DNA from 2 places in the Clostridium aquiflavi genome. Region 2 is predicted to be linked to the other one. Evidence: a T-box and tRNA genes for the amino acid it is inferred to sense, from the RefSeq annotation. Region 2 holds a T-box; the other holds one or more tRNA genes.
What was found. A T-box is a leader RNA that pairs with one kind of tRNA and senses whether it is charged. The one in region 2 lies ahead of leuS (leucine--tRNA ligase), so its partner is inferred to be a tRNA-Leu.
Positions count from the first base shown of each region.

Region 1: it has a tRNA-Leu gene. The T-box ahead of leuS (leucine--tRNA ligase) is inferred to sense a tRNA for this amino acid. The anticodon was not compared.

Region 1 is NZ_JAVJAN010000018.1:35,445-56,479, forward strand. It holds gene RGC78_RS08040 (DUF4272 domain-containing protein) at 1-403, opposite strand, end outside; gene RGC78_RS08045 (CAP domain-containing protein) at 604-1,407, shown strand; gene RGC78_RS08050 (helix-turn-helix domain-containing protein) at 1,669-1,791, opposite strand; gene RGC78_RS08055 (DUF6652 family protein) at 1,895-2,413, opposite strand; gene RGC78_RS08060 (glycoside hydrolase family protein) at 2,571-3,797, shown strand; gene RGC78_RS08065 (hypothetical protein) at 4,034-4,708, shown strand; gene RGC78_RS08070 (hypothetical protein) at 4,977-5,345, opposite strand; gene RGC78_RS08075 (DUF1266 domain-containing protein) at 5,586-6,479, opposite strand; gene RGC78_RS08080 (hypothetical protein) at 6,721-7,356, opposite strand; gene RGC78_RS08085 (peptide deformylase) at 7,424-7,834, opposite strand; gene RGC78_RS08090 (hypothetical protein) at 7,967-8,269, opposite strand; gene RGC78_RS08095 (alpha/beta fold hydrolase) at 8,735-9,481, opposite strand; gene RGC78_RS08100 (spore coat protein) at 10,159-10,407, opposite strand; gene RGC78_RS08105 (hypothetical protein) at 10,420-10,605, opposite strand; partial or broken gene RGC78_RS08110 (manganese catalase family protein) at 10,728-10,834, opposite strand; gene RGC78_RS08115 (hypothetical protein) at 11,067-11,546, opposite strand; gene RGC78_RS08120 (DUF4097 family beta strand repeat-containing protein) at 11,822-12,619, opposite strand; gene RGC78_RS08125 (MBL fold metallo-hydrolase) at 12,816-13,634, opposite strand; gene RGC78_RS08130 (dimethylarginine dimethylaminohydrolase family protein) at 13,982-14,776, opposite strand; gene RGC78_RS08135 (DnaD domain protein) at 14,831-15,142, opposite strand; gene RGC78_RS08140 (hypothetical protein) at 15,457-15,678, opposite strand; gene RGC78_RS08145 (hypothetical protein) at 16,006-16,257, opposite strand; gene RGC78_RS08150 (hypothetical protein) at 16,235-16,393, opposite strand; gene RGC78_RS08155 (GGGtGRT protein) at 16,470-17,471, opposite strand; gene RGC78_RS08160 (iron-sulfur cluster assembly scaffold protein) at 17,497-18,189, opposite strand; tRNA gene RGC78_RS08165 (tRNA-Leu) at 18,437-18,523, shown strand; gene RGC78_RS08170 (hypothetical protein) at 18,629-18,823, opposite strand; gene RGC78_RS08175 (hypothetical protein) at 19,256-20,014, shown strand; gene RGC78_RS08180 (DUF1846 domain-containing protein) at 20,346-21,035, opposite strand, start outside.
Region 2 is NZ_JAVJAN010000027.1:47,891-55,602, reverse strand. It holds gene putP (sodium/proline symporter PutP) at 199-1,671, opposite strand; T-box leader at 1,844-2,061, shown strand; gene leuS (leucine--tRNA ligase) at 2,242-4,692, shown strand; gene RGC78_RS10860 (methyl-accepting chemotaxis protein) at 5,149-7,251, opposite strand; gene RGC78_RS10855 (acyltransferase) at 7,310-7,712, opposite strand, start outside.

The sequences.
Region 1 (21,035 bases), on a different contig from region 2:
ATTCATATGCTTCACTGACTTTCATGTCTTCACTAATTAAACATTCTGAATATAATGAAACAATCATAAGTGCAATAGCTCTTTTTGCAATCTCTTCTTTCGATCTACATTTAGATTTTTCTGCTGTTTCAATTACTGGATACCATGCAGGAACATAAATAAATTTATCTTCTATAATTTTACGACTTTTTAATCTACGATTAATTTGTTCTTCTGTTATTTGTCCATCTTTTGGTGTAATAGTGAATTCTTGTTTAGGTAAATAATTAAATAGAGTACTTTTTCCACTTTCAGATAAAATAAGCTCAATACCTCTATCGCTTTCACAGTACAACCCATCTTCTTCATCACATAATAATAGAATTCCTTTAAGTTCAGGTAATGTTTTTGAAAACAATCTCATTATTATCGTCCTCTCAAATTGCTACTTAGTAAGTCTTTTTTATTAATTTGCTTTTAGCTGTATATATTTAATTTCGTTCAATTCCAAGAAAAATTCCCCCCTTTTGTAAAATATATAAAAAGAGTTAATTGACTAATTTATTACATTAATGTATATTGATAATAAATTAAAAGAAAATCTCTATTTTCAGGAGGAGGACTATGAATACATATTTTAAAAAAGCAATTAAATTAGGAACAGTAGCTATACTTACAGGAATTATATTATTTTTACCAAATCAAAAAGTTAATGCAGAAGAGGCTGTTTATGGCCAATGGAAAAATGACAATATTGGATGGTGGTTTGAGTCTGATAGATCATATGCAAAAGGATGGAATACTATTGATGATAAATGGTATTATTTTTACAATAATGGTTATATGGCACATGATACAACAATTGACGGATACTATATAGATTCAGATGGTGAATGGATAGATGACTCTGAAATAAGCTATGAAGAATTTTGTAATAATGTAGATAGCCAAATGCTTAATTTAATAAATAAACATAGAAAAAGCAATGGTGTTTTTGTATTAATTGAAACAAATCAACTTAGAAATTCAGCTAAAGAAAAATCAAAACATATGTCTAACTATGGATATTTTTCTCATTATTATAATGGACAAGATTCTCGTCAATTATTTAATTCTCAAATAAATGCGGAAAATATTGAATACAAGTGTTTTAATAATAAATACACAAAAAGAAGCGCAAAAGAATTAGCACAAAAATTATTTGATGGGTGGAAGGAATCATCTGGACATAATGCTAATATGTTAAATTCAGATTTTAGTGAATATGGTTTTTCTGTAGAAAAAGGTGTTTATAATGGATCTAATGTGTTCTTTGCAACACAGATGTTTAAGGTTGGAAATAGAATCGGAAATGAACATAATATGCATATGTACATAGACAAAAATGGACAAGAATATATTTATGTACCAAACCCAAATAACAATTAATATATAATTCTAGATGTATTTACTGTATTTTGTTAAATCCATACAAACACAGTTTAATACACTATTATATTGATTTTTATTTATTAATCATTCTTCTTTTAGTTTTTAAAAAATTTCTAAAGATTCTCTAGTAGTACAATAAAGCCCCCCATGTATAAGGTTAACTCTTATACATGGGGGATATATAATTCTATTTTAAAATTTATCTTTGATTTCAATATCTAAGTGCTGTAACTCTATCACTTATTAAATATTCTAATACTATTCCCATATCTTTTTTACTTGATCTTCTGATATATTATACTCTTTAGCTATTTCATATATTGAATATCCTTGCATTGAAAGCTTTAATACTTTTTGGGTTAAAATAATTCCTTCTTCAATTTTTTCTCTATCTCTTTATAGTAAAGTTCTAAATTCCACCTCCACTGAAATATCATTTTTAACTTTTTGCACTCTTCTATGTATATTTTTCACTAGATTTCTTTTAAAATTTTTTATTAAATTTACTTTTAGATTTTACTATGCAAAACATAACGATAGCACTTATAACATCCAAACAAAAAAGAAAATGTAAAATACAGTTTACTACAGCTGTTAATTTGGTGATTTTCTTTTCTCTATAGGCTTGAACTATTCCGTTAATACCATACATAGAAGATGGAAGTAACATAATAAAATCAAAAATAGCCAAAAAGAGTGCTATAACTACTCCAAATCCCAATGGCCAAATCATCATAATACTTCCGAACATAAAAACTACAATATAAATTGGTATATTACATAATTTAAGAAGCATGTCCCAAAATAATAATGTAGTACTGTTCTCTCCATGCTTTGCTAGTATAAATGGATAAATCATATTAGATATAAAAAATATAATTGAAAGAACTAAAAAAATTAAATTAAGATTTGCTAAAACCCCTTTATAATTCCCCTTAAAAGTGATCAATATCACTAAATAAGTCGATATTATCAACATTATTGGTAAAATACGTTTTTTCATTAATTAACTCCTTTTTCATTTATATATAAATAATAGTTAATTTATATATAAAAGTCAAAAATTCACACTTAAGATATTTAATTTACATATTATTTTAAAATTAAAGTTTACAAAATTAAGAAAAAACTCCTTTTAGTATATGATTAGCAATTCAAATATGAAAGGAAATGATGTACAAATGTTAGATTGGAAAGAAAAAAATGGAGAATGGTTTTGCTACAAAGCTGGAACTTTAGTTAAAGGCTGGGTAGAAGATGAAAATGGAAGATGGTTTCATTTAAATGAACGTAATGGCAAAATGGATATTGACTGGGTTGAAATTGATTCAATCTGGTACTATTTCTATCCTAAAAAAACTGAAAAAGATGGTAATACTCATTATACAGGCGAAATGGCTACTGGTTGGATTGAAATTGATTCTAAATGGTATTACTTATATTCTAAGAGAACTGAAAAGGATGGGATTACTCATCCTAAAGGTGAAATGGCTGCCGGTTGGGCTGAAATTGATTCTAGATGGTACTACTTCTATTCTAAGAGAACTGAAAAAGATGGTATCACTTATCCTAAAGGTGAAATGGCTACTGGTTGGATTGAAATTGATTCTAGATGGTATTTTTTATACCCTAATAAAACTGAAAAATATGGGGTTACTCATCCTCAAGGGGAGATGGCTACTGATTGGACTGAGATTAATTCTAAATGGTATTACTTATACACAAAGAAGACTGAAAAGGATGGTAATACTCATTATACAGGTGAAATGGCTACTGGTTGGATAAAATTAAATGAAAAATGGTATTACTTATATTCAGATGGTAAAATGGCTTGCAATACTACAATTGATGGATGGTCAATAGATTCAAATGGTGTTGCAAATAATTCTGCTGTATCTGGAGATGGGTTAGTTTCTACTAATTGTATTAATTTTGTTAAAGGATATGAACAATTCCATGCTCACAAATATGATGATGGTACAGGAACAATTACTCAAGGTTATGGCTGTATTAAAGATGAAATTGCTGATTGGGGAGACACAATTACGGAACAACAGGCAAGTGATAGATTAAATAATTTGATAAACGCTAAGTATGCTAAACCTGTCAAAGCAAATTTGGATTCGAAAGGAATTTCATTAACTCAAAATCAATTTGATTCCCTTGTATCTTTTGCATATAATATTGGTTACCCTACTCTTTTTAAAAGTTCACTATACAATTATATAGTTTCTGGTGGAAGAGATGCAGATACAATTAAAAGATATTTTTGTATGTATAACAAAGGTATGGTAAACGGTGTATTAACAGTTATGGACGGATTGAATAAAAGAAGAATTGCTGAAAGCAATATATTTAATTATGGAATATATGATTCAACTCATTAAAATATTTACTATATAAATTATTGTTATACTAAAATTAAACTACTCTCTATCAAATAATAGTGAAAAAATCAGAATATTTGATATCGCTAATTACTTTTGTGATTAGCGATATTTTTTCATTAAATGAATTATAAATAATATATTTACAAAAAACACAAATAATGCTAATATTGTTATTAATTAAAATGTAAATGAAGTAATGTATGCAAATAAAATGATTAGAAGGAGATTTAAAATTGAAGTTTTTAAGAATTTTTATATTAGTAGCACTACTAGTAATCCTAACTGGTTGTGGGACTGAAAAATCACAAAATAATCATATCCAAACAAATAATGATATTTCTACTGAAGCTACTGATACTGAAGATAACACTACAAATAACAATACTAATAGTAGTGAAAAAATTACAAATAATAATACTAAAAAAGAAAGCACTACTAATAAAGTAAATTCTAATAAAAATAATAGTAATAACAATACTGCTATAAATAAAAACTCTGAAAATAACCCTACAAAAGTTCAAAATGAAGAATCATTTTATGGACAATGGGTTATAGAAAATGTAGTAGGATTTGGTAAGGTAGGAACTTATAGTGATGAAGATATAAAAAAAATAGTAGGAAAAAAACTAAGTTTTTCAAAAGAGCAATCAAGTTGCTTTGGAGATGATGCAAGCTACCTAAATGACACAGTTAAAAATCCTACTTACAAAAAATCAGTTATTACATCTGATGAATTTTTAAGTACTTGGCTTGTACCTTTAAGCACTTTGAGTATAAATAGCGATACTGTAACAGAAATTGAGGTAAATAATTTAAAAAATCTTCCAACATGTACTTTTTTTATAAAAGATAACGACACATTAATACTTTATGGTGGAGGTACTTTTTTTGAACTTAGAAAAGCATAATGAAAAACAAATTAAATAAACATAATTCAATGTCTATTATAGTTAATAACTAAAAAAGCTATGATAAAACTTAATTTATAAAAAATATTTAAGAGTCCATATTTATGTTAATATGGACTCTTTCCTAATATAAAACAAGATTTATACTATTTATATATTTTAAAGGATAATCTTAAATTTTTAAGTTTATCTCTTTTTTTAAATTACTTAATATTTTCTATTAAAATATTAAGTAAAAGCTTTGTACTATTACATATTAAAAATTTTACTATTTTTCAATACTACCTTCCTTAAAAGCAACATATTCGGAACTAGAATTCACCATATATATATAATATTCACCTGATTCATCTGCTGTTAATTTATAACTTCCTGATAAATCGCTGAATGTTTTTCCTTTTATCATTTTTCCATTTAGTACATATCCAATTATTATGTTTTGGTCTTTTACTATTTTAGATTTATATTTATTAAAATTAATTATTAATTCTTCACCTTTGTTTAATGTCCAACCGCTTCCATCTTCCTTGGTAAATACACTTATACTACCATTTGCTCCTATGATTTCAGGTGTTATGTATTTGTCGTTTTCTTTTTTTACTATGAACTTACTGATAAGGGCTGAATCTAATGACATTTCAGCATCTATATTCTTTATAACGTGATTAGATTCTAATGTATATTGTTCATTAGTTGATTATTAATATTTTTCCTATATTATAACATATATATTAAATTAAAAATATGTGTACTAAGTAATAATATTTTATGCTGATTATATTAAAGGTGTGAAAATAATATTAAATTATTGTTTCCACACCTTCAAATTCAAGTAAATAATTGTATTTAAATAAATAAAATAAAGTCCTATTTATGTTTATAGAATGTTTAAATCTTTATTAAAATAGTCATTTTCAATTAAAGTTTTTACCCCGTTAACTCTCTCATTTATCATTACAGGTCCAAAGACTATCTTCTCTTCATAGAAATAGCATACACCAATTAAATAGTCTATTATAAAATCTTCCATTGAAGCAAATTCTTCATTAATTAGATTATGTACTTTTGGTTTGAATTCTTCAAATTCTTCTAAATTTATTAAATCACATGTTAATGATTCTCTTAATAATAAGACAGCTCTTTGAATATTAAAAGCAGCTATATGTTTTGAACTTTTTTTGTTTTTAATATTTTCAAATTGTAAATTATGTTTTTTCAATATTTTTTCAAACCACTTATTCTTGTTTATATCAAAGTTTATATCTGAGAAATTATTTTTATCCATTAATTGTTCCAAATTTGCATAAAGCTGATTTTTATTCTCAATGTTCCAACTAGCACCAAGTGAAGCAAGAATCATTTCTTTCTCATCTTTACTTTTATAATCTCGTACTTCTAAACAATTAATAAATCCCTTTTTATTTTTTTCACCTTTATTATGTTTATCTAAAGTAGCTTCAGTAATTGAAAATAATGCTCCTATTTTAACTAAAAATTGAGATGCTTCATCTGTGCATTTAAAATGAATAGTTTTATTAATAGCCTTTTCAAATGAAATAACACTTGTTTTCCAAATAAATCTTACGACAAAAACAGCTAACCATTTAATAATATTTACAATAACAGCGGCTAAAAAAACGCCTATTAAAAGCTTACCTATTTTATCACCCATATAAACTGATATTAATTCCTTGAAATAAAATAAAATAACCACAATAATAATCGAGAGCAATGTTGTCCCTATATGCTTTTTTAATGTCCCCCCATACATATTAAAAAATCTCCTTCCATATTAATATTTTTATGTTTCTATATTTATTATACATAATTATATATAATAACCAAGTTAAAATATGTAACTAATGTAATAAGCTCACTACTAAGGTTTGGGACATTCATATAGAACTTAATGGCAAAGAGAAAAAGTACACATCCAACTATGAATAATAATTATTATTATAAACATAGTTATTTTCCACTTAAATGACTATGTTTATATGAAAATAATATATTTAACCCCTATTATCATAAACTTCCAAATTAAATTCATTATCAATTCTGCCAACTGTAGCCAATAATAAATAACCATCACATTCATTACTGTTTATCTCAAATTCTAAACCATACTCTGATAATTCCATAAATGATGGCATAATAGTACTTAAAAGCTTTTCTACATCAATCATTGGTAAATATTTATTAAACACATCTATTCCAGATATAGTATCTACTGGTTTATTAAAGACTTCATTACAAGCCTCTTCATAATTTTTGCCACTAATTTTATCATAAAGTGTTTCTTCATTTATTATTTCTGGAATTTTATCTTTAATAATAAATGAAGGAAATTCAGCATTTGAACATTCCCAAAATTCAAAATAAGTATCCGTTAAATCTTCAAAAAGCCACATTATAAATTGATTTTTTATCTTATCAATATTTTCATTAACATTAGAAATAAATGTATTATATTTTTCTGTTAAAATTTTCATTTCTTCTTCTCTCTTTGACACTGTCTTTTCTATTTCAGAAAAACATACTTCTTCTTTAATACTAATCATATCTGAATTGTAAGTCCCCAAAAAACCTAAATCGATACTATTATTACAATATAAGTTATTATTATCATCTATCTTAATTTGAAACATAATCATACCTACTTTCATTTTGCAATTAACTACCTTATTATGCTAAGTCCTATTTTCATGTCTACAACTAAATTATAATTCCATCAAAATGATCTATTTCATGTTGAATAATTTGTGCTACAAATCCAGTAAACACCTGCTTCTTTTTCTTGAAATTTTTATCAAGATACTGAACTTCTACTATCTCATATCTCTTTGTTTTTCTAAATCCTGTTAAAGATAAGCAGCTCTCTTCTGTTTCATAAATCTTTTCTTTTTTTAATATAATTGGATTCACCATAGGTATAATAACTTTTCCTGCTACAAATACTAATATACGCTTTTTAACTCCAATCATATTTCCAGCCAAGCCAACACAATGTTCTATGTTTACTTTTAAAGTATCTATTAAATCATCAATAACAACCTTATCTCTTTTTGTTGCCTCTTCTGATTTCTCCCCTAAAAATAATACATCTTTTACAATTGGTTTTACCATAATTTATCTTCCTCTTCTTTCATTATCTGCTTTAAAATTATCTGATTTAAAATTTATTCAACATATTGTTATTTAATTTTTTGCCATAGTTATCAGTCCACTTTTTCATGTTGTATATGATAAATAATAATTTTAATAATATCCATTTTCACATAACAGTTCATAGCAACTGTTTACTTCTTCATCAGTAAATAATTTTGCATATTTAGGTTCTACAATAGTCGCCTCCATTGTTAATTTAATGCATCCTTCTTCTACTAATTTAGTAAAACAATCAGATGTTCTACCTTTTCTTAAAATTTCTTGCGCAGTTCTAACTATTCCAAATCTCTCTATTGTTTCTAGAAATTTTGTCATTTTACAATCATGTTCTTTTTCTGCTATTTCACATTTTTTTATAACTTCCTCTTGAAGTTTCTTCTCTAAAGTTTCCATTTTTACACTCCACTATTAATTATTTTTTATATTACTATTTTTATTTATTATACCGTATTTTTACTTATAAGAATAGATTTAGCCTAGTAATATCAATACTTAAGTATATAAATATCCCTTTCCAATATTAAGTATGCTTATTTATTATCCTTGATTATTAAAGGCTATAGAAGAGAATATTTTGATGCATTGATATTAATTTTAACTTTCTATTAAAACCGTCTATAGCTTCAAAAGCAAAAATATTGCAATAATAATGGATGATGTATTTAATATTTGGGCTATTTTCTTGTTATTATTTTTTTTATTTATAGTTATAAGACAAATTGTGAAAACTTGAATAATAAAGTATAACACTCCAAATATTTCAAAATATGTTTTGGTATCATATGAAATCATTATAATTTCTCTCTCCTTAAAAAGTAAACAGGCTATTCTCCAGTTATTAACGAATTCTATGATAATTTAGTTTAAAAAATTTAATATTAAATTTCTAAACTCTTTTTTATTGCTAAACATAGCAGGATGATTTCCATTCTTAAAAATAATTAATTTAGAATTTTCTATTTTTAAATTAATGCTTTTTAATATACTTTCAATATTAGGTATTAAATCATCTTTCAAGCTTCCTGTAATCAAAATATCATTTTTTATATTACTAAGATTACAATCAAAAAAATTACCTTTATTTCTTGAAAAGTTTATAATTAAATTTGTATTTTGATCAATAACATTTTTCCAATCAAAGCCATGCATAATAAACCAAAATAACTTTGAACTTAACTTACTTTTTGCTATTTTTCTATCATATAAAATTTTTTTAGCAAACTCATAAGATAAATTTTCTCCCATAAAACTATCCACAATTATTTTATTGAATAAAGCTGGTTCTTCTAATACAGCACTTAAAGCAATAATAGCTCCACCGCTTGTACCTAATAAATTAACATTGCTAATACCTATATGTTTACACAATTCAATAACTAACATAGCATTAAAATGCCAATAGTTTAATGGTAATTCATTTACTCTTTGAGATTTTCCCTGACCTACTAAATCTAACAAAATTACTTTAAAGTTTTTAGAATAGAATTTTAATTCTGGTATAAACATTTTTGAGGAAGCTGTATCCCCATGTATGATAACTAATGGTTTTCCTTCACCATATACTTTGTAATAAATATTAAAATTTTTGTATTTAAAATAAGACATTTTTTACCTCCACGTAATAAACATAATAATTTTTCTACATAGTCTACACGGGAGAATTAGTAATTACTCTTACATATAGACTATTAAAGTCTATTAAAAATTCCCATACTTTTCACTCCTTAATTATATTAGTTAACTGCTACTGATATGATTTTCTTCATTTTTCATAAATTCAGGAAAATTCTTCATGTTTAATACCTACATATTCTTATTATATTAATAACTCTTGCAAGAAAATTATAACATATTTTACAAATTTAAAATTGTTTAAATGTTAAACAATTTAGTTTATAATGTCTTGCTATTGTTTATAATATTTTAGAATTGAGCAATAAAAAATATGACACTTTCATTTCTGAATAATTCTATATTTCAATCTGCTTTTTTCATATGGCACATTATTCAATTTTTAAGGAAAATCTTCATGTTTTGTTTCATCAAATCCACATGCCCGTAGCAATTATAATATAAAAATAAAGCGCCATAACAATTAAAAATCATTACAACTCTTTATATATCTAATACTCTTATTTAACATATCTACTATTTGCCATTCTTCATATTGTATTAGAATTGCGAACTAAAAAATACCGCACATTCATTTTGAATAATACGGTATTTACATAAATTTAGTTTTGTAATTTTATAAAATTAAATTTACAAAGCTATATAAGTTACTATCCTTGGGACATTTCTTGTTTAACAACTGCAATTTCTTCTGGAGTTGCTGGTTGTGCTGGTATATAATATCCTTTTTCTTTAGCTTTAGTAAAAAGATTATATTGACGATATTCATCTTGATTTCTCATTTGCTGAATTGTTTCACGTAATTGTTGATTTTCACATTGAGAAATTATACCACCATATCCTGCTAAACTTGCATTTAATCCAGCAAGATAATCACTTATCATTTCTTTTTCTTGCATATTTTACACCTCCTAATTTAAAAATTCCATTAATTTTGCTTTACTTGCTTTTGCATCTTCAGAATCTTTTTTTAACATTTCTTTTAATGTTGGATCAGTACATTGTTGTGAATAGTATTCTAACTTTTTCTCAATAGTACAATGAGCTCCAATTAAATGACGTAGATTTTGTAGTTCAAGCTGATTTAAATTTGCCATTATTTGCACCTCCAATTTAATAACTTCACTACTTAATATTTTCAATATAGAATATGTTTATTCATTTTTTAATAAATTTTTTATTTCTGAATCTTTTACTCTAAACTTTGAGAAATATATTACATAGCTGCTTTAAGCTCTCCATTTCCATCACCTAACTGTTCGCATATTTAGGATTAGGTCTTTCAACTTTCACTTCATACAACAACTGTTTTTTGTGTTCAAAAATTTATATTTTTCTTGCTAATATTCAATACCATATTATTCAATTTTCAAAGATCAGTTTTTCTTAACAAGTTCGTAATATTTACAAATTGTACACTTAATAAGAATTACGTAAAAAAACACCTAAGATAACTAAATCCTAAGTGTTTCTAAAAAATTCTGATGGCCATAAATAACTTTATTCTATGAGAATTTTTTCATACTCTTTAAATAGAGTATATTTTCCTATAAAGACTTTATAAATAATCTTTATTCTTAATTATTTTATTTCCTATAACTTTATACTCAGCAGGATATTCCTCTACTTTAAAAGGTATTGGAGTTTCCTCTATTCTATTATTTTCAGCTAAATACCTTATATGAACATCTTCATATTTTTCACCTTTGCTTAACCAAAAGTAGTCCTCCATACACATTGCCCTAGTTCTTCTACATAATTCCCAAAAGTCATAATCTATTAATCCCATAACCTCTAATATCTCATCTATATTTGCTCTTTCTTTTGGAACAACCCTATCTTCAAGCCAAAATACAATATCATCATGAGAAGGTTTATAAGATATATTCCAGTTTTTATAACTATACATGCCTAATGGTAGATACTGTCTATTTATAATTTCATCATATTTTTCAAAACTAAATTTTTTAGTATTTGTATCATAAATAAGATCCCCAGCAGGAACATCTTTATACATTAATATATACTTGTCTATCATAAAATCTCCTTCTCCATTTTTGAATGTTTATTAAATTATTGATTACTCACTTCAATTTATCATTAATCTTGTCTATATTATATCAAATATTAATTTTTTTAAACTTAACTACATTAAATGTACAATAAAAAAGAATCTACCAAAATAGTCTTTTAAAAGTGTCTATTCTATAGGTTCCATTTTACTTTGTACATGGATTTTATATTATTATCTCCAAAATCATCTAATAACTTTTGAAAATAACTAATAATATTTCATTTTTTCATTATCAAAATCTAATTTCCCACATTTATTGAACCTATTCCAACTGATAAATCAAAAGTATACTTTTCCTCACCTGATGTTTGAGCGTTAACATTATAATGTCCATCCCCTTTTTCTGTTACTATATTAACTGGAGAATTTTTAGGTATTATAATATCAATATCACCAACGCCCCCTTCATATTCAAGATTTCCACCTACTTCTGCCATTTTAAGTTTTAGTTTTCCCACGCCTCCATTGATTTTAATATCTCCACATTTTTCTTTTAAATTTAAATCAAATTCACTAGCTCCTGACTCTAAATTTAACTTATCAAATTTAATATCTTTACATTTTGATTTTACTGAGCCACCGCTAATATCAATGTTTTTAGCTTTTATTCCTTCTATATCTAATATTCCTGCTCCTTGATCGAATTTAAAATTCCCTTTAAATTTTGAAGGAACCATAATATCTAATCTAGATATATTCTTTTCACCATTCATATCCAACCTACTTGATTTATATTCTTTTTCAATTATTTGAATTTCATGACCAGTTCTTTTTACGCCAAAACCATCACTTTTTTGAGAAAGTTTACCTGTCACCTTTACTTCTTCCCCATCGTAACTCTTAATAGATACCTGAGCTGCATAAATTTCTACGTTAATATCAGTTGCATTATCAAGCTTTATTTTTTCATCTATAAGTTTATTTTCATTTGAAACTTCGCTTTCTTTATTAGATATGGTAGTTTGAGTTTTAGTATTACATCCTACAGATGAAATTAATACTATTCCTAGAATAGCTAAAATCAATATTTTTTTCATTATTATTACCCCTTAAAAACTTATTTACCTATTACTTAATTATATTATATAATTTTTTCCATAATAATTAATTTTTACTTAATTTAATGCTCAATAATTGTATATTTGGGTTTTAGAATATAAAAAAATATTACTGAAATTTTTCTTTTCAGTAATATTTAAAATAAATATGTTAATTATCTTTTATTTCTAAAATCTATTTCATCATTTCCAATCTTTCATAGCATAAGTTACGAAACAACTGACAGTATTTACGAAATCCACTTTGTCCGATTAAATAAATGTTTGACATATAACTCATTCTTTTTTGTGAATATGCAATACGTTCCAATCCATTATCTAGTCCTGTATGATTACTAAGTGCTATCTCTACATTTTTATCTTCAGCTTGTTCCATAAAGTAATCTAATGACTTCATGTAAATCACAATGCCTTCTATATTTTGAGGTGGATTAGATCCTCCCCATAAAGCTGCTTGATACGTCTTATTATTTTCTGTTACATTAAATATAAAACTAAGGCCACCTGGTGTATGTCCTGGAGTATCATAAACATAAATTATTTTATCTCCAAGAATAATTTTATCTCCATCCTTAACATAAACATCAATTTTATAGTCCTTCCATGTCTCAGGTCTATTCTTTTTTGCTGGCTTTTCTTCCCAAAATATATCATCTATTTTTGATAGATATGTTTTAGCATTAGATGCATTTACAATCCACTTTCCACAGCCTGTATGATCTACATGTCCATGAGTTAACACCAACTTTTTTATATCTTCTGGATTCCAACCAACATCTTTAATTGCAAAAACAATTGCATCAAATGCCTCTTCACATGGCCATATAGCATCTATAATAATTAATCCTTCAGTAGTTTTTAAAACAAAACAGTTTGTTTCTTTTTGTGCAATAATAAGCAAATCGTCAAATATAAGTGAATGAGTAAAATAAGACATATCCTCCATTCCTTTTATTGTTTCCATTGTAATTATTGGTTTTTCTAATCTTAACATATAAAATTCTCCTTTGATAATCGTATTATATTATTTGCTAAAACGATGTACAAAGTTTTATATTAAAATAACAATACTGCACTTAAAAAAGTTTAAAAATAAATATTCCTTTATTTACAATATCATTATTTTTGATGAATCTTTCTCTCTGTACAACGCCCATCATTTTATGTGCACAGAGTTAATTCGATTCTTTGGATGCATTTTTAAATATATTTTCATTATTTTCTTTCCTTTACTTTCATTAAATTATTTATATAATAATAGTGTCACGTATAATTAAATACTATAATATTTTTTATATAATTCCAACTGAATTTCTTTTCTCATAGTCCAAACGTCATGTTTTATTTAGATGATATTGGAAGTGTTGTGCAAGTCAATGCTCCACCTCCCTTTATTATTTCTGAGTAATCTATATAAATCACATTTATTCCATCTTTAGCAAGGATTTCACATAGTTTTTTGCTAGATGAAATTACAGTATTATTTCCTATTGTTATAAAGTTTGCTGCTAAATTCTTTGCTTCTTCTTTTTCTATATAATAACACTTCTTGAAACTCTTTTCTATAATATCCATATCATATATATAATCACTAATTACACAACTATCTTGTGATATTACATTAAATACACAATCCAAATGCAGCATTTCCTCCTTATTAAATCTTATAGGTACAACCTTATAATCTTTATTTTCTTCCTTTAAAATTTTCTCAAGTTCATTTATCCCTTCTATTGATGTTGCATTGCTTTGTCCTACAAATACTGTGCTATCATGCAACACCACATCTCCTCCTTCTATAAAATTATTTATCTTTTTTACTTTTATATTATTCCCCTTAAAGAATTCTTCTAAGGCTTTATATTCTTCAGTCCTACTTTTAGCCTTCATTTTTCCTATAAATAAAATCTCATCTATAGCAAATGCTATATCCCTTGTATAAACTTGAGATATTCCATACTTAGGATCTAAAAAATAAGTTACAATACCCTCTTGTGATAGTATATTTATGAAGTTATTGTACTGCTTAAACATTATTTCTTTATTTATTTCCTTTTTTTCTACCTTATAATTTACTGGATAACACAATATTACTTCTTGTAGCTTGTTATATCTATTTTTCAAGTTTATATTCATATTTTATTTCTCCTTCTATATACTTAACACCCAAAACATCAGGTATTAATTACATTACCACCCTAATAGCTTCTTTTCCAAATCATCATAGTCATACTCCCTAGGTTCAAAATTATCAAATTTCAAATTAGTGCCTTTTCTTTTTAATTTATCATGAACTCTTCTTTTATCCTTGCCTTTAAACTTGTCATATTTACTTGGATACCATTTTTTTCTCCAATTTTTTAGTATGCCATTAATGTAATTCATATTTTCCTTAGTAAACTCTAATGCCTTATTAATTGCCATCTTAACATTATCATATCCATGACTAGAAATAGCTAGCTTAAGAAAACATAAGTTAAGTCCACCACTTACTCCTGTGATACTTTCATAATACTTAAGTAACTCTCCTGCATTAACTTAAAGACTGTCTATATTACTTACCACATTGCTAATAGTATTTCCCCCATTTTCTATTACATGTGACTCATTATTATTTTTATAATTATTTTCAATTCTACATGAATTATTATCTTTATTTCCCACTTCACGTAATTCATCTAAAGTTTTATCTTCTTCAAAACGTTTATTATATAAGCAAAAAATAATCTTATTTCTAGACTATCTTTATTCTTTCAATAAATGATTATCTTCTTGGATTTTCAAATGCCTCCCTAGAATTAACTTTTATTTATCAACTATTTCTTAAATATATTTATACCAGATAAAATGCTTATTAGTAATAAAATACCAAGCCTTATCCAATCCATAATAAGTGCTAAATCTCCACCTAATACAACATCTAAAGATGTATTAAATTCATCAACATAAACTCCCGTATTCCAAAATAATTTAAAACCCTTTATGTTAAGTTCAAGATTAAATTCACAATTTTTAGAATTATGTTTTAATGCTATCAATATCAATAATACCAATATAATTGATATTGATATTATTAACATTCCATGTAAAGAACACAAAAAATACCTATAGAGGAGATACTTTTTTCTAAGTGTCCACTCTATAGGTACCATTCTATAAAAAGAGCAACTAAAAAGTTACTCTTTTCATCTATATCAACATGAGTTATTAATGCATATATAAATCCGTTGACAATCCGTTGACAAATTAATATTTTGTTGTAACAACAAAAGACTATTTGTTCATTTCTTCTTCAACAGCAACAGCTACTGCAACAGTGCATCCTACCATCTAAGTTGTTACCCATTCCGATAAGACCCATCATTTCAATGTGAGCTAATATTATATTTTTTCTCCCATTCTCTAAATAATTCATCAACAATGTATTGAGAACTTTCAGCCCATAAAACAGATTCTGTGTTTTCAAGTGCTTTATATGTGTTAGATTCATAAAATTTTTTAAGGACTTTTTCAAATGTTTCCCCTGTTTTTTCACATATAATGCTAATAATTTTTTCAATCTTCATTATAATATCTAAAGTTATATCTTGTCCTTTATATGAATATTTGTTCATCATATTCATATCTCCTAAAATCTAGTTTATCTTTAGACTTCTTTAAATCTATTTTATCAAATACCTCATTATTAAACTCTAAATTCTTTATCATAACACTAATTGTTACCAAACATAAATTTATACAAAAAATACCCACATTCACAGATCCTAAAATCTATAAATGTGAGTATTCATATAAGCTAATTACTCAGCTTTAACAATTAGTCAAAAGACTATTTGTTCATTCCTTCTTCAACAGCAACAGCTACTGCAACAGTACATCCTACCATTGGGTTGTTACCCATTCCGATAAGACCCATCATTTCAACGTGAGCTGGAACTGATGATGATCCTGCGAATTGTGCATCTGAATGCATTCTTCCCATAGTATCAGTCATACCGTAAGAAGCTGGACCTGCCCCCATGTTATCTGGGTGAAGAGTTCTTCCAGTACCACCACCTGATGCTACTGAGAAGTATTTCTTACCTTGTTCCATACATTCTTTTTTGTATGTTCCTGCAACTGGATGTTGGAATCTTGTTGGGTTAGTTGAGTTACCAGTGATTGATACGTCAACGCCTTCCATATGCATGATAGCAACACCTTCTCTAACATCGTCAGAACCGTAACATCTTACTTTAGCTCTTTCTCCGTTTGAGTATGCTTTTTCTTTAACTACTTTAACTTCTCCAGTATAGTAGTCAAATTTAGTTTGAACATAAGTGAATCCATTAATTCTTGAGATTATGAATGCAGCATCTTTTCCAAGACCGTTTAATATAACTCTTAATGGTTCTTTTCTTACTCTGTTAGCTTTTTCAGCTATTTTGATAGCACCTTCAGCAGCAGCGAAACTTTCGTGTCCTGCTAAGAATGCGAAGCATTTAGTTTCTTCTCTTAAAAGCATAGCTCCTAAGTTTCCGTGTCCTAAACCAACTTTTCTATCATCAGCAACTGATCCAGGGATACAGAATGCTTGTAATCCTTCTCCGATTGCTTCAGCAGCTTCAGCAGCTTTTTTGCAACCTTTCTTTATAGCTATAGCAGCACCTAAAGTATAAGCCCATCCAGCATTTTCAAACGCTATTGGTTGAGTTTCTTTAGCTATTGTACATGGATCAATTCCTATTGATTCACAAACTGCTTGCGCATCTTCTAGAGTTTTCATTCCGTACTTTTCTAGTACTGGAGTGATTTGATTAATTCTTCTTTCATAACTTTCAAATATTGCCATAATAAAAATCCTCCTTTACAAATAATTATTTATGTCTTGGGTCCATTAATTCAGCAGCGTCAGCAACTCTTCCGTATTGACCTCTAGCTTCTTCTAATGCTTTATTAGCATCCATACCCTTGCCTATGTTTTCCATCATTTTTCCTAAATTAACGAATTTATATCCGATAATTTCTTTGTCTTCATCTAAAGCTACGTCAGTAACGTATCCTTCAGCCATTTCTAAGTATCTAGGTCCTTTAGCAAGAGTTCCGTACATAGTACCAACTTGAGATCTTAGACCTTTTCCTAAATCTTCAAGACCTGCTCCTACTGGTAATCCACCTTCTGAGAACGCAGTTTGAGTTCTTCCATAAACTATTTGTAAGAATAATTCTCTCATAGCTGTGTTTATAGCGTCACAAACTAAATCTGTGTTTAATGCTTCTAATATAGTCTTTCCTGGTAATATTTCTGAAGCCATTGCAGCTGAATGAGTCATTCCTGAACATCCTATTGTTTCTACTAAAGCTTCTTCGATTATACCGTCCTTAACATTTAGAGTTAATTTACAAGCTCCTTGTTGTGGTGCACACCAACCTATTCCATGAGTTAATCCTGATATATCAGTTACTTCTTTAGATTGTACCCATTTTCCTTCTGCAGGAATTGGTGCTGGTCCGTGATTAGGACCCTTAGCAACTACACACATTTCTTCAACTTCTTTTGAATACATCATATAAATTTGCTCCTCTCCCTAATTAATAGATAAGTACTATAATAAAAACTTAAAATTTATCTTTTTTAATATAGTACTGGGCTTAAAAACATCCCACCGGGATATCAATGCCCTATTCCTATTCTAGCAAATGATTTATTATGTAACAACCTTTATTTAAAAATTTTGATAAAAAAAACTTAAAAGATTTAACTTGAATTATATTTTATACTATGGTAAAATATCACTTGTTCAACAATATGAATATGCCGCTATGATGGAATTGGCAGACGTGGTGGACTCAAAATCCTCTGGTAGTGATATCGTGCCGGTTCGAATCCGGCTAGCGGCACCATTTATTTATAAGAATGGCTGTATTACTTGGTTTAAATACCTTGTAGTACAGCCATTTTTCTTTGTTTACTAATTTTTATTTATTGAATATTTCTAAAAGTTACTATTAATGAACAAGTAATTTTTTTATTTCTCTTACTTCTTCTATTGTAAGTCCTACTCCTTGTGCCACTATTTCTTCACTTACTCCAAGCTTTAAAAGATTTTCTGCTGATTTCTTTGCTTTTATTTCTTCACCTTTTTCTATTCCTTTTTCTATTCCCCTTTTTTCAACTTCAGGATCATATAAAGTTTTAGTCATCTTTAATACCTCCTCATTAAGCTTTTTATCATCATCATATTTATCATTTAAATATTCAAACAAGTTACCTATAACTACGAGAATTTCTGAGGAACGTATTTCCTATGGAAATGCGGGCTATGTTGCTAATCTCATTCCTCGCTAAGCAACATATTCCTCTCCCCAAAACAACATCTAAAGTTCTATTTTACCCCCTTAGAAATTCTAAGCACCTTTACATTTACAAAATATGTTATAATCAATTTATTATAGAGATACATTTCAAAGCAAATAAAAAAAATACACTAAAGTCATATTAATGAACTTTATATAAATAAAAAGATACATTTTATATAAAATCAATTAATATATAAATAACTTCAAAACCGAGTAATTTCCTATTATATACCTTACACACATAAATCTATGAGTAAAAATTTTTAGGAGGAAAATATGTTTTATAAAGAAATAAAAGATTTATTAAATAAATTAGATAGTACCAATATTGAAGATCTAAAGCCAACTTTAACAAGAAAAGTTAATGAGCTTATTTTAAACATAAATGATGATAATATGTCTGATTGTGAGTTAGAAGAACTATGTGATTTCTTTATAACTAGAGAAACATTAAGAGAAGATGCAAGACAAGATGATTCATTAATGGAAGGGATACTTATAGAGAATTTCATTAAAGCATTTGATGAATTTATAGCTGAAATTAATACTGGTGAATATATTTCAGATGCTATTGACTTAACCAATACTGCTATAAGAAGCATTGGAGGAATTGCACGAGGATTTAGGTTAATGAAAAAATACGCTCCAAAAGAAGGTGTTATTAACAATACTCCGTATTTAATAGAGTTAAAAGATGAATTTTATAAACAGTTACGATCATATGGAGCCAAAGGACTTTATGAAGAACACTTTGTAATATGTGGCCTTATTAATACCATAAAATTTGACTTAGAAGAGCAATCACAAGAACATGGAAGATACATTATTTCCTTTCTTACAGATTATGAAACACAAAAATTAAAAAGTTTTGAGGAATTTGAAAATGAACCTCATTTAAATGAATCTAAAATTAAAATGAAACGTGAGTTTGGAATAGAGCTTCAAAGAAGAATTTATTCATGGGATAACTTAACAAAAAAACTAACAGATCATTACTATTTAGAAAGTCTATATAAAGAAGAATGTGGTGATTAAACACGCATCACATAAGCAAATTCTTAAATTCTAAAATTTATTTATTCTAAAAATCTAAACTTCTTTTCTTCTTAAGAATTTTAGATTTTTAGAATTTAATACAATTACTACTATTTTTAATGAATTGGAGAAAAATATAATACGGAATCTCTTTCTTACAAACTAAATCACGCTCTTCATTCTACTTTTTAACTCTTGCCATTTCTTTTGCATTTTCACATATAATTAATATAAAAATAAAAGACTGTAATAAGATTTATTTCTATACAAATCTCATTACAGTCTTTTGATATTTTAATTTTTAACTAAAGCTCTGTTTTAAATAAACAATTTAGTTATTATAATAAAGACTTTCTGATGGATAATTAGGATCACATGTAACATCTATTCCTAATTTTCCTAAAGTTGTATCATCTGCTCTTAATAATATAGTTGTAGCGTGAGCTTGACAACCTCTTAATAAAGGTAATTTTTCCATAGCAACTTGTGCTGTTGGATTTGTTGCTGCTGAAATACTTAACGCTGTAAGAACTTCTTCACAATTTAATGATATATTCTTTTCATTAAAAGTCTTAGACTTTAAGTTCATTATTGGTTCTAATATAACAGGTGAAATTAAGTATATATCATCTGAAATATTAGCTAAATATTTTATAGCATTAATTGTTACAGCTGCAGCCCCATCCATTAAATCTGAGCTCTTTCCTGTTAAAATTGTTCCATCATTTAATTCTAATGCTACTACTGGACAAATTTCATTTTCATCTGTAGCCATCTTTAATTTCGCAGATTTTTCTCTAGCTGGAAGAACAACTTTTCTATCAGTTTCTTTTAAGTCTACTTCTTCCATTATTAATTTAGATCTGTCGAAAGTTTCTTTATCTGCATATCCTTTTTTATAATCACAACCAGTTTTAAAATATCTTCTTATTATTTCTTGCTTTGATGCTTCTTTAACTGCATCATCATCAACTATTCCAAATCCAACTCTATTAACGCCCATATCAGTTGGTGATTTATA
Region 2 (7,712 bases):
AAAAGTTATCCACAAATTTTTTAATAATATAAATTCCTAAAGAATAAAAAAATTCTCAAAATCAATATATTAATTCCGAGAATTTTCTTAATATCTTTCAATAAAAACATAGGTTAAGCAAACACTATGATTTTATTAAGCTATATTTTAAATATGTATTAATATATGCAATAGGTGAGTTGACATTAAAAATATGTACTATTTTACTTTGTGCTTTTTCATATCTAAATTACTAACAACATATATAGCAATTAAAGCTAATAAAAATCCCGGTACAATTTCATAAAGATTAAATATTGGTGCTGAAAAATAGTTTTTAAATATTGGCCAAATTGCTGATGTAATCCCACCAATTAACATACCTGCTACCGCACCATTTCTAGTGATATTTTTCCAGAATAGTGATAATAAAATTACGGGGCCAAAGGCACATCCAAACCCTGCCCATGCATATGATACCAGTTTTAAAACTGAACTATCTGGATTAAGTGAAATACAAAATGCTATAAGAGCTACAACTAATACCGACAATCTACTAATTCCTATAAGCTCTTTATCTGAAGCTTTTGGCTTAATAATAGATCTGTAAATATCCTCTGAAATTGTAGAAGATATAATTAAAAGTTGAGAATCAGCTGTACTCATAATTGCAGCTAATATTGCTGATAATAATACTCCAATAAATATTAATGGAACACATTTGTGAACTAATAAAATAAATATAGTTTCAGAATCCGCACCTGTTAAGTTAGGGAAATAATAATGTCCAACAAGACCTATACCAGTTGAAGCTAAAAGTGTTATTATAACCCAAACTGTAGCTATTCTTCTTGAAATTTTAATTTCTTCTGGATTTTCTATAGCCATAAACTTTGTAATAATATGAGGTTGCCCAAAATATCCAAGCCCCCACGCAAGAGATGAAATAATTCCTACAACTGCCATTCCTATAGTTCCACTACTTGATCCAGTTATAAAACCAATATCTAATGGATTTAAAAGTGATGGATCAAAAGTTGATAATATATTTCCTACTCCACCAGCTTCTACTATAACTATTATAGGCAATACAAGTAATGTAAAAAACATTAATAACCCTTGAATTATATCTGTATAACATACAGCCATAAATCCACCTAAAAAAGTATAACTTACAACAACTAATCCACATATTATAACAGAAACTATATACGGGGTTCCAAAAACTGTTGTAAATAATTTTCCTCCTGACACAAATCCTGAGGCAGTATATGGTATAAAAAATACAAGTATGAATAACGAAGAAATTAATTTTAATGTTCTTGATTTATCATTAAATCTATTTTCTAAATAAGATGGTACTGTTATTGAATCTGAATATTTTTGAGTATCTACTCTAAGCCTTTTAGCAACTATTTTCCAATTCAAATATGTTCCAATAGCTAGTCCTAAAGCCATCCATACAGATCCTGATAAACCTGTTAAAAAAGCTGCTCCTGGAAGTCCAAGTAATAACCAGCCACTCATGTCCGAAGCTTGTGCACTTATAGAACTTCCCCAATATCCAAGTTTTCTTCCACCTAATGTATAATCTGATAAATTATTAGTTCGACGATAAAAATGTAGGCCTATACATAACATTACTACCAAATATAATGCAAATGTACCCCCAATTATTATTTTTTCATTCATTTATATAAACCTCCTAAATATAAGTAACAATTTTGTACGAATGTAACGATTTTAACAGAAAATTCATGTGAATTCAATTTTCTTAGTCAAAATAGGATTAGTATTTATATTTATAATTAATATGTCTCCTTGCTTTTTTACAAATTTTAATATATAATATTGCTAAATTTTATATTTTGCTGTGAATAGAAGTAGTAATAATAAAATGTATCTTTTAGAGAGCTATTGTATGGTGTGAAATAGTGTTACATTATTATGAACTTGTCTACGAGCTTACTTGTTAAAAACAAGTACGGGTAACTATCCGTTAAAAATATCAAGCGAGAAGATTAAATTATATTTTTTCTTCTAATAAGAGTGGTACCGCGGAATTTTGCTTTCGTCTCTTAATTTTAGAGATGAGAGCTTTTTTTTATACAATAAATTAATTCAATTGATAATTTACAATCTACAATTGACATTGAAAGAGAAAGCTTACAATTTTTTAATTGTACATATTTCTTAAGAAATATAATCCTTCATTGTCTATTGTCCATTGTCCATTGTCCATTGTTATTTTGGAGGTTAATTATGGAAAATTATAGTACTAAAATCGATGAAAAATGGCAAAAGATTTGGGAAGAAAATGAAACTTACAAATTTAACCCAGAAAATTTAGATAAGAAACTTTATACACTTGAAATGTTCTCTTATCCCTCAGGAGCTCAATTACATGCTGGTCACTGGTTTAACTATGGGCCAACTGATTCATGGGCAAGACTAAAAAGAATGCAAGGTTATAACGTATTCCAACCAATGGGTTTCGATGCTTTTGGGTTACCTGCTGAAAATTATGCAATAAAAACAGGTATACATCCTAAAGATTCTACATTTAAAAATATTGAAACTATGGAAAAACAATTAAAATCTATGGGTGCTATGTTTAATTGGGAAAATGAAGTTGTTACTTGTTCACCTGATTACTATAAATGGACTCAATGGTTATTCTTAAAACTTTATGAAAAAGGATTAGCTTACAGAAAAAAAGCACCTGTTAATTGGTGTCCATCTTGTAATACAGTTTTAGCTAATGAGCAAGTAGTTGATGGCTTATGTGAAAGATGTGATTCTGAAGTTAAAAAGAAAGATTTAACTCAATGGTTCTTCAAAATAACTGATTATGCTGATGAATTATTAGACAAATTAGATGGATTAGATTGGCCAGAAAAAACTAAATCTATGCAAAAACATTGGGTTGGAAGATCATATGGTGCACAAGTTACATTTAAAGTTAAGGATTCTGACTTAAAGTTTGATGTATTTACTACAAGAGTTGATACTTTAAATGGTGTAACTTATGTTGTATTAGCACCTGAAAATAAATTAGTTAACGAATTAACTCTTCCAGAATATAAGGACGCTGTTGAAGCATATAAAGAAGATGCAAGTAAACAATCTGATATAGAAAGACAATCATCATCAAAAGAAAAAACTGGTGTATTTACTGGTTCATACGCCATAAACCCTATAAATGGAAAAGAAGTTCCTGTATGGATTGCTGACTATGTATTAGCTACATATGGTACTGGTTGTGTTATGGCAGTTCCAGCACATGACGAAAGAGATTTCGCATTTGCAAGTAAATTTAATTTACCAATAGAAAGAGTTATTACTAATAAACAAGGTGATGAACCAGAACTTCCATTCTGTGAGCATGGAATACTTGTTAATTCAGGAAAATTTGATGGTTTAACTACAGATGAAGCTAAAAAAGCTATTGTTAGTGAACTTGAAAAAGATGAATTAGGACAAATGAAGGTTAACTTCAGATTAAGAGATTGGTTAGTTTCAAGACAAAGATACTGGGGAGCTCCTATTCCAGTTATATACTGTGATGAATGCGGAATAGTTCCAGTTCCTGAAAAAGACTTACCAGTAGAACTTCCTTATAATGTTGAGTTTACTCCAGATGGTAAATCACCACTTGGAAAATGTGAAGAATTTATAAATACTACTTGTCCTCACTGTGGTAAACCTGCAAAAAGAGAAGCGGATACTTTAGATACATTTGTATGTTCTTCTTGGTATTATTTAAGATACCCTGATAACAAAAATACTGATGCACCTTTTGATCCTGAATTAATAAATAAAATGTTACCTGTAGATAAATATGTTGGTGGACCAGAGCATGCTTGTATGCATTTATTATATGCAAGATTTATAACTAAAGCATTGAGAGATATGGGATACTTAAAATTTGATGAACCATTCTTAAGCTTAACTCACCAAGGATTAATCTTAGGACCAGACGGATTAAAAATGAGTAAATCAAAAGGAAATACAATCTCTCCAGATGACTATATTAAAGAATTTGGTGCTGATGTATTTAGAATGTATTTAATGTTCGGTTTCGCATATGTTGAAGGTGGCGCATGGAGTGATGATGGAGTTAAATCTGTTGCTAGATTTGTAGATAGAATTGAAAGAACTTTAGAATCATGCAGAGATATCATTAATGCTTCAGAAAATATTAAGACTACTATGGATTCTGAAGAAAAAGACTTAAACTTCTGGAGACATACAGCTATTAAAGGTGTTAGTGAAGATGCAGAAAAAATGCAATTTAATACTGCAATAGCAAGACTTATGGAATTTACAAATGCTCTTCATAAATATATTCAAGCTGATACTAAAAATCCTACATTCTTAAAAGAAACTGTAGTAGATTTCTTAAAATTATTAGCACCATTTGCCCCTCACTTTACTGAAGAACATTGGAACTTATTAGGTCATAACTCAACTATATTTAATGAAAAATGGCCTGAATTTAATCCAGCTGCTTTAATTAAAGATGAAGTTGAAATAGCTATTCAAGTTAATGGTAAAATAAAAGCTAAAATTATGATACCATCAAACTTAGATGAAGAAGGCATAAAGAAAGCTTCATTAGAAAACGAAACTATAAAAGCAACTACTGAAGGTAAAAATATAATAAAAGTAATTGTTATAAAAGGCAGACTTGTTAATATAGTTGTAAAATAGAAAATTTAATTATATCCTTCTTTTTAGAATTATATAATTTCAATAAAAAAAATAGTATCCTGAGAATATAACTTCTTCTGGATACTATTTTTTTATATTTGCCTTTTCCAACTTACTCAGCAACGTTGAATTTCTTTGTTAATAACCACATTTACCTCTTGTCTCAATTTTATATTGAGAGCAAGCTAAAATTGGACTATACTTTGCTAATTTCATAAACAAAAATATTCTGTGTTTTAACAGAGGTAATATTATAGTATATTAGCGTAGTGGCATTGGAATTTGCTTTTTAGAATTCTTAATAAAGATTTGTTGAATTAATTGCTTGTCCCAATGTTTCATTGGGAACATGCATTAATTAGACTAAGCTTTATTTTTAGAGTTCTTAAAGTAAATTCCTTAGTCCACGAGCTTTATACTATAATATCAACTCATTATCTTAAAACACAGAATATACTAATCTTCTTTTAATTCAAATTGTGCAACCATGTAATCTAAGCTTTCTGCTTGTGCTGTTAATTCTTCACTAGCAGCCGTACTTTCTTCTGCTATTGATGAATTAGATTGAATTACATTAGCTATATCTTCTATTCTTTCATTTATCTTATTAAGAGATTCTGATTGTTCTTCTGCTAAATTAACTATATTAACAACTAATTCAGTTGCTCCTTTAGTGTGTTCTACAACTTCTTTTAATGAGCTTGCTGTATTATCTGCTATTACTTTACCTTCATTTACAGATTCTATTGAGTTCTTAATAAGTTCTGTTGTTCTCTTAACTGCTTGTGAGCTTTGTTCTGCTAGCATTCTTACTTCATCTGCAACAACTGCAAATCCTTTACCAGCTTCCCCTGCTCTTGCTGCTTCTATTGCTGCATTTAAAGCTAATAGATTAGTTTGTTCAGCTATATCAGCTATTGTTTTTATTATATTTTGTATATTTTTAGATGAAACATCAATATTGCTCATAGCACTTAACATATCTTCCATTTGTTTGTTACTATCTTCAATATATGTAACTAATTGATTTACAATTTCATTAGTTCCATTTGCATGCTTAGCTGTACCTTTTAATTGTTCATTAATATCCCCAATTGATGCTGTTAATTCATCTATTGAACTTGCTTGATCAGATGCTCCTTGTGCTAATACTTGAGCTACTGAAGCTACCTCCTGAGATCCACTAGAAACTTGTTGTGTTGCTTCTCTTATTTGAGTAAATGTATTATTTAATGATGATACTATTTTTATTAAAGATTCTTTTATACCTACAAAATCACCTTTATATTCACCTTCTACATTTACATTAATGTTTCCATTAGAAATACTTCCTAGTACTTCATCTATTTCAGAAATATAAATTTTTAAATATTGAGCTGTATTATTTAATGCTTTAGCAACTTTTCCAAATTCATCATCTGAATTAATATTTATATTTGCACTTAAATTACCAGCTGCTACTTCATCAGCAAATATACTTATATTTGTTAATGGTTTAAGCATATTAGTTGAAAACTTATATATTGTTAAAATAACTGCTATTATAATTAATATTGCTATTATTAGCATTAATATTAATAGTTTAGTACAAATTGAGAAAAGTTCACTTTCATATACTACATTCACTACCATCCAATTAGTTACAGGTACTTTATGATAAAATGCTAGCTTCTTTCCAGTACCCATACCCAATTTAATTATACCTTTATCTTGTGATTTTATAGCAGATGATAACTTTAGCATTTCCTTATCTTCTAGTGTATTTATATTTTCTTTCATAACGTATTCTTGATTTGGATGTGATATAAATGTCCCATTATCTGCTATTAACATTCCATATCCTTTTTTCCCATATTTTAATTCTTTTACTTTATTTTCTACTACTTCTATAGCTAAGCTAGATGCTGCCCCTATTTTAGCCTCTCCCATTTCATCCTTCTTCCAAGCAATCATCATAACAACATTTCTCTTATATGCTTCAGAATATGTAGGATTTAAAATTATATCATAAGGACCATTATTATCAGAAAACTTTTTAAAACTTTCTTCTAAAGCCGCTTTAGCCCACGGAGAAGTTTTACACTCATCTGCATTTACATTATAATATCTTGCAAAAAGCTTATTTGAATTCTCTATACTTTTCCATTCATTCACTGAAATTCCATTTAAAATATGTAAGGCTGCATATTCATTAGGATATGTATTATTAACAAAAGTCCAACGTGATAAATTCAACTGGTCTATAAGAGCTATAGATTCATCATTATTTTCTAAGTTCAAGTCTGGATTAATCTCTAAAACACGCTCTAATATAGGACTTTGAGCTACTTCCTTTACTTCTGAAAGTCTTGAATTCAACCAAGTGTCAATATTATTTACAGCCTCTGCTTCCCTTTCTGACATAAGATTAACTAATTCTTTTTCTATCATATTTTTTGCAGAACCATATGTTATTGATGTTAGTAATAATAATCCAACAGCAACTATTGGTATGATTATTAACATTAATTTAGATTTTACAGATGTTTTCTTAAAATCAAGATTAATATTTTTCTTCATGATTACCCTCCTAATAATATCTATTTTAAAATGTAGCATTTGATTCAAAAATCACTATTTATTTTTGAAAGCTTTTATTGTGAAGCCATACATGATTTAATTCATTTTTATCTTTATTAAAAGTATTTCTTTTTCTAAATTCTTTTGCTGGAACTCCTGCAACTAACACATTTTCTCCTACATCTTTATTAACTAAAGAACACGCTGCAACTATTCCTTTTGTTTTTATTTTTACTCCTGGAAGTATTGTTGAATTAGAATATATTTTTGCATAATCTTCTATTACTACCTCGCTATATTCTCTAAAAGAATGATTATCTTCTTTATGAGAATGAGTAAGTATAGTTACCCCCTCACCTATGCCAACAAAATTTCCAACTTTAATTCCTCCTTTTGAATCTATAAAAGTTCCTCTATTAATAAATACATCATCACCAAATTCAATATTATCTGGTACATTA